DNA from 3 places in the Sneathiella sp. genome. Region 2 is predicted to be linked to each of the others. Evidence: riboswitches for the same ligand, from Rfam matches in the RefSeq annotation. Region 2 holds a riboswitch; each other region holds the start of a gene.
What was found. Region 2 has a riboswitch for cobalamin ahead of cobW (cobalamin biosynthesis protein CobW). Riboswitches for the same ligand answer to the same signal wherever they lie in the genome.
Positions count from the first base shown of each region.

Region 1 (2,265 bases), on a different contig from region 2:
ATACCAACGACGTTGCCAAAAGCGGCAGCTTGCTCCTTGATACGTTCGAGCCCGTCATGGGTGTCGTTGCCGAAGGAATTGTCGAGCTTCGCGTCAAGGGACAGCCCACTCAACGCATTGTTGCTGGAAAAAGCTTCGCGGTGCCCGTTGCCGGAACGGAAGCCCAAATCGTTAATGTCTCTGACGAGATTCCGGCAAAAATCGTCACCTTTCATTTGAGTTAGCAGAGGTCAACAACCTTATTTATCCCGGGCCCTTGAGCCCGGACTGGAGAGAAAAATGTCACATTACATATTGGTTCATGGTGCGTGGGAAGGGTCTTGGGCCTGGGAATTCACAGCGCCTTACCTGACAGCAAAAGGTCATACGGTTACCACAGTTGATCTTCCCGGAAGCCACGGCAATCCTCAGGAAATTTCCAAAGTCACCTTGGCAAGCTATGCTGATACGGTCGTTCAAGCGCTTCGAGATGTTGATGGAAAGGCCATCCTTGCCGGACATAGCCTGGCTGGCACCGTTATTTCTGAGGCGGCGGAGCAGCTACCGGAAAAAGTCGAGAAACTGATTTACGTGACGGCGTTTCTGCTAAAAAATGGCGATAATGCATTGGCTGCGATGCAGCGAGACACGGAAAGTAAGTTTCTCTCCGCCATTACCTTTTCCGACGACCAGAGCTACGCGTCGGCGTCGGAGGAAACCGTGCGCGCCTTCGCTTTTCATGATGTTGAGGAAGCGAGAATTCAGCATTCTCTCCCGTTGATGGCGGCGCAACAGGCCACGGCGCCTTTTGTCGCGGGCATCACCGTGACCGAAGAAAATTTCGGCTCGGTCCCGAAAATCTATTTGCGCACTACCGCTGACAAGATGATCTCCCCTGCGGCGCAGGATCAAATGATACGCAACTGGAACGTCGACCAGGTCTTTGATCTGGATGCCGGGCATTTTCCGACGTTATCTGTGCCTGAAAAAGTCGCCCGATTTATGATGTAAACAGGGTGCGCAAGAGATCCACCGAAAGCCGGTGCTGCCACACTGCAGCACCGGCTTTTTCGCGTCATCTTAAAAACAAGAGTGCTTCGCTCTTTCTGATTGTATTTGCAGAATGGGGCGACTATAGATTTAGGGTCGGGTTTCAAGAAGGCGACGCCTTCGGAATTAAAAGGGAACACGGTAGGGAGCTTGCTAGTTGCCCTGATCCGTGACTGCCCTCGCAACTGTGAACGCGAGCCGCATTCAGCATGCCACTGGAGCAATCCGGGAAGGCGAATGTCGGTGCTAAAGCGTGAGTCAGGAGACCTGCCCGACAGCAACCGACCCGGCGCCTTATTTGGCGCCTTCACTGCACGATGGGTGCAAGAGAGAAGGAAATGACATGCATATCGAACCCGGAGTTGTTGACGGCGCCAAAATTGCCCTCAGTTACGCAACCGCTTTAGGCACCCTTGGACTGGCTGCAAAAATGGCCATGGACACCGTCAGGAAAGACGGCGGGCTACCGCCTCTCGCGGTCCGCTCGGTGATCACCACTGTCCTGGTTTTCAGTTTCTTTCAGATCTTGCCGCATTATCCCGTTGGCGTATCAGAAGTGCATTTCATTCTTGGATCTACGTTGTTCCTTATTTTTGGGGCCGGTCCGGCCGCCATTGGCCTGATGGCGGGATTGCTCCTTCAAGGCGTTTTCTTCGCGCCCATCGATCTGCCGCAATACGGCATGAACATCACGACGCTGATTCTGCCGCTGTTTGCCATGAGCCTGATTGCCAAGAAGATTATCCCGGCGAATATCGCCTATAAAGACGTGACATATAAACAGGCGCTTGCACTTTCAACAGCCTATCAAGGCGGTATCGTTGTCTGGGTTGCCTTTTGGGCTTTCTATGGCAATGGCTTCGGTGCTGAAAATCTGGCACAGATCAGTGCGTTTAGCGCCGCTTATATGCTGGTGATTGTGGTCGAGCCTCTGGCCGATCTCGGCGTCCTTGCCGTCGCCAAGAATATCGACAAGTTCCGCGACAGCGGCGTATTCCAAAAACGGCTATATCAGCCAAGCGTTTGATCAGCAGCTGATCAGCGACCCTGAAGGACGGCGTCAGTCGTCCTTCTTTTTTTGTGCGGACAGCTTTTCTGCTGCAAACACATCCTCAACAAAATCCATGGACTTCCAGTCCGGGTCTGGCGGCGTGTACCCGTCCTTCGGGACATAAACCGACGCCTCCTCCGACGCCAGTGTCGGTATATATCGCGGGCAATTTGGGAAAATATGTT
Region 1 is NZ_JBALWD010000010.1:17,628-19,892, forward strand. Features, by position in the region: gene V7723_RS07675 (cupin domain-containing protein) at 1-224, shown strand, start outside; gene V7723_RS07680 (alpha/beta fold hydrolase) at 280-990, shown strand; cobalamin riboswitch at 1,111-1,318, shown strand; gene V7723_RS07685 (energy-coupling factor ABC transporter permease) at 1,373-2,056, shown strand; gene V7723_RS07690 (pyridoxamine 5'-phosphate oxidase family protein) at 2,090-2,265, opposite strand, start outside.
Region 1: linked by a shared signal. The riboswitch ahead of V7723_RS07685 (energy-coupling factor ABC transporter permease) and the one ahead of cobW (cobalamin biosynthesis protein CobW) in region 2 are both predicted to bind cobalamin.

Region 2 (2,265 bases):
GAGCTCTGTATCAGCTGCCGACAAAAAAATGATATCACCCGGCTGCTGCTCGAGGTCTACAGCTTCAGATCCATCATTGATCCCACCGGGTGTGGCGGCAAGTAAATGCATATCAATTCAAAATTGTACGAGTTATCGCCGCTTGATCCATGTCATGCTCGCCAATGATCACGAGCTTACTGACGCGGCTTTCCCCCGGTGCCCAGTCGCGGTCGTAATAATGTTGAAGACGATTTCCAACGCCTTGCAATACCAGACGCATATCTTTTCCAGCAAGCGAGAGAAATCCTTTCACACGTAATATTCCATTGCCTTCAATGGCAGTGTGAAGATTGCTGAGAAGTGTTTCGAGAGACATAACTTCGCCAATGTCGAGAACATAGCTGTCAAAATCGTCATGTTCATGTTCGTCAGCATCATCATGAACAGACGGCCTGGCGGCCAGATCATCCTCTGCGGCGGCATCCAATCCAAGTAGGACGCGGGCATCAATATTTCCATGGCTTGTTTGCACCATTTTAACGGAGGAGCGAACTCGGTTGCGAATTTCAGCAATGGCCGTCTCTATTTCCTGGTCCGCCAGTAAATCCGACTTGTTGAAAATGATCATATCCGCGCAATTTAACTGATCTTCAAAAAGCTCTTCTAGTGGGCTATCATGATCAAGATTTTCGTCATTTTCGCGCTGTTCCTGAACCGCAGCCGGGTCTGAAGCAAACAAGCCATCTGAATAGGCTGGTCCGTCAATGACGGTTACAACGCCATCAACCGTTACTTGGGTGCGCACTTCAGGCCAGCCGAAAGCTCGAACCAACGGTTTGGGTAACGCGAGGCCAGAGGTTTCCACAATGATATGATCTGGTTTTACGTCTCGATCGAGCAGCTTTTGTATCGTTGGCAGGAAATCATCCGCGACAGTGCAGCAGATACAACCGTTGGCCAATTCAACAATGTCTTCTTCAGTGCAATTTTCGTTCCCGCAGCCTTTCAAGACATCACCATCGACGCCTAAATCACCGAATTCGTTAATGATCAGAGCCAATTTTTTGCCATTGGAATTCTCAATCAAGTTCCGAATGAGGCTGGTTTTTCCCGCTCCTAAAAATCCGGTGATGACTGTGGCTGGAATTTTGTGATTCATGAGATCTGGTTTCCTGTTAGAACAGACTGCAAAAAGGAGAATAAATTACGGAAAGTAAAAGGCCGACAGACAGCACGATGCTGGCTCTTCCATGGAAGAGGCTCGGCACGGTTCTTAAACGACACTCGAATTGATATCAAGCTCATCATGATCCTCCGTCATGCAGCAAAAGTTTCAATGATGATGGCAGGTCTCCTGGCTTGCGAATGGCACTCACACAGTCCTTCCCGAATTCTTCAGTGGATTGTTGTGTCAGCTAATCGCTTACAGTTGCGGGGACAGCCGCGGCATTGATTTTATAATCTCACCGCATTCCCTCTTAACTCCCAAACTGGGAACCATCACAAGGGACGCTAAGGCTGAACGCGGTCGCTGTCAATTAGTTATCTCGCCTAACATTCATTTTGCCAGTTATTCAGGGCAGTGCTAATTCTTTGCCAGTCTTCCTCCGTTCCAGGAAGCCCAAATCTCAAAAATCCTGCCCTTTCTGGAAACATTCGACAAAGAATGCCTTGTTCGCAGAGATGACGGAAAAGGGTGTCTGAAGAATCTGTTTGAGCAAGACAAAACAATGACGTTTTGCCGACGACATCTAGGCCGTTTTCTGAGAGTAAGGATGAGAGTCGTTCTGAAGACTTTTTTAAGCGATAGCGTGTTTGTGAAATCCAATTTGAATCTTTTAGAGCTTTAGTAGCCACTTCCATTGCCACGCCGCTGACAATCCAAGGGCCGAGAGATTGCTGCAGGAGATTAATTGCCGGAACAGGTCCAAGACAGAAGCCGAGGCGCAAACCCGCAAGTCCAAAAAACTTCCCGAAGGATTTCAGAACGATTGGGCCGTTTGGCGAGATTGCTTGAACCAAAGATTGCTTATGATTAGTATCTGCAAAAGCTTCATCTACAATGAGTTGACCGTTTCGGGACTGTAACAATTTAGTGAGTTTTAGGAGCCGTGATTTATCATGTAACGTACCGTCCGGATTGTTTGGGCGCACCACCACAACAAATCTTGTTTCTTCCGAAATGTCGTCTATGTCTGCAATTTCACGCACCTGATGGCCAGCTTGTTTCCAACTGGCAGCATGCTCCGAATAAGTGGGGGCGAGAATATCAACTTGGCTTCT
Region 2 is NZ_JBALWD010000012.1:107,933-110,197, reverse strand. Features, by position in the region: gene cobN (cobaltochelatase subunit CobN) at 1-111, opposite strand, end outside; gene cobW (cobalamin biosynthesis protein CobW) at 113-1,141, opposite strand; cobalamin riboswitch at 1,310-1,499, opposite strand; gene cobD (threonine-phosphate decarboxylase CobD) at 1,534-2,265, opposite strand, start outside.

Region 3 (2,265 bases), on a different contig from region 2:
CTGGCGGCAATCGCGAGATTACGCCTTTTCGGAAAAACGGGGGCCGATCGATCATTGCAGGAACTCCGCTCTCTGATTTCAAGATGCTATGGGCTACGGACAGTATGCCTTCGCTATCTCCCTCCGCATCAACACCACCAATTACATAGGTCCATTTCTGGGGGCTAGTAAATGCGATGGTAACGGATTTATCACAAACAGCCAGACAGTCTACAGATTGGATACTAATATGAGGCTGCGTTGCCGCAAGAGCCTTTAGATCATTATGCAGACGCCTGCCATCGGAATTGCTCTGATCTTCGGCACCCTCTATTAAGCCACAGCTCGTGCAAACGAAAACCGTAACCATTGCAAAAGGGTTATTGCGGCCAACCACTTCAGGAACTTTATTATTTTGAGCATCTGGTGAAGACATCAACCCTCGGCAGCTTTCTCTTGCCGTTGCCAAACAAAGCCTACGGCACATCCGGCGAACACCCAAGCAATAGCATGCAGGACAAGCGAGCTTGACGCGAAATGCGCTGCCAGTTCTGAGGGAACTTCACTGGTTAGCATCACTGGTTGAGGTGCGCCGATTAAATGCGGCAATCCGATAACACAAATGCCAAGAATAATTGCCCAAATTTTAGAAACGCGGAGTACAAGCCAAAGCCCTACCGCCGTTGCGACAACGGTGCCACCCCACCACATCTGCCGGGCTGTTAAATCTGCGGCGGCTGCGCCCGGAAGCTCCGGGCTTAAACCCAAGCTCGGTGCTAATCCTGTAGCGGTAAAACCCGCCAGCCCCCATATTAAGCCTGATCGAGGTGAAATCTTACCCTTTGCGAGGAACATCGCTGCAAGCAACATCAACGAGTATCCGATTGTCGTAATTATGGTCGCGATTGATGTGTAAAAGGTCCGCTCTAAACCGTTATCTGGCGCCCAGGCTTCTTCTTCGGTTTCGTTGATATCGCCATGCACTAAAATGACATTTGCGTTAATGACTTCAAATTGATGCGCAGCTGCGTGATGGGAGGCTTCGGAATTTTCATAAAATTCAGCGGCCAGTATGAGGGGCGTAGTCGTTACATGTTGAATAGCCGCTGTAGGCACACCTGCAAGGATGCCGGCCATGACACCGACCCACAAAAATCGCAAAAACATGCTTTAATCCCTAGTGACAAGGAAAAGACATAGTATGGCGTGAATCATGTGCCGCGTTGTGAAGAGTTGCGGATGGCGCAAAGCCTGTCAGGAAAACCAATCCAGCGCCCAAAAGAAAAACGAACGCCGCTATCGTGCGAACATTAATTTCTGCCGTTACCTGATTTTTAACAAGTGTACTCATTATATTCTCCTAAGCTGCTCCTGCGGCAGCCGATGGGCTCAAAAATTACACCGGCAGGTCTCCTGGCTTACGGGTTGCTGCTTTTGCTCTCCTTCCCAGCCAAAATAGCCAGTGGACAATGAACAATCGCTATCCGTCTACAGTCGCGAGGCGGCCTTGGTCTTAGCTCAATTTCCATCAAGCTGCACCAAGTTCCCTTTTCATACCGATGAGCAAAGTGCACAAAAGTAACCGATGTTGTCTAACTTCGAGCACTATAGCACTATTTGCGGTTTTCCTTGAAGGAAATTAGCGGCCGAATTAAAAAACGTGAAAATCTATCACGAAGCGCCCGCTTGCACTTGAGCACCCTTATCTAATAGCTAATTGTGATAGGTGTTTTTAAATTAGTTTCCAGTATTACGAAGATATTGCGACAATAATTTTCCACCGATCAGCCATGTGTTTTTCGCATTCGAAAATAATTTCAAAACCTGCTTCTTTAAGTAAATGTTCGTGATTGTGGGAAAAGCTATTTTCTTGCCCAAAAACATAGGAGTTGAATGTTGTAGATAAATCATGATCAGGCGATATTGGCTCAACCAATGCAATGCCAGTATGATACGGGCTTTCCCGTACAAAATTAAATACTTCTTTTACCGATTCCTCAGAAAAGTACTCAAGCACGCCGCCATAACTCATTACGAGGCAGTTCTTGCCCATATTTGACTTGATGCCTTCAACCGCATCGCCAGAAACAAATTTCAGTTTTGAATTTCCAGAATATGTCTTTCTATTTTCTTCAATAATTCCGCTATTAATGTCGATACCAATACCACGGTCAATACCTGGCAAGCTATTCGACAAATAATTCAATACTTGACCATCACCGCAACCAATTTCCAAAAGCGTTCTAAATTCTCTTCTGGAGTGCATCATGTTCTGAAGCTCAACTT
Region 3 is NZ_JBALWD010000007.1:55,675-57,939, reverse strand. Features, by position in the region: gene V7723_RS05665 (DUF1636 domain-containing protein) at 1-415, opposite strand, end outside; gene V7723_RS05660 (CbtA family protein) at 415-1,146, opposite strand; gene V7723_RS05655 (CbtB domain-containing protein) at 1,157-1,330, opposite strand; cobalamin riboswitch at 1,366-1,581, opposite strand; gene V7723_RS05650 (class I SAM-dependent methyltransferase) at 1,730-2,265, opposite strand, start outside.
Region 3: linked by a shared signal. The riboswitch ahead of V7723_RS05655 (CbtB domain-containing protein) and the one ahead of cobW (cobalamin biosynthesis protein CobW) in region 2 are both predicted to bind cobalamin.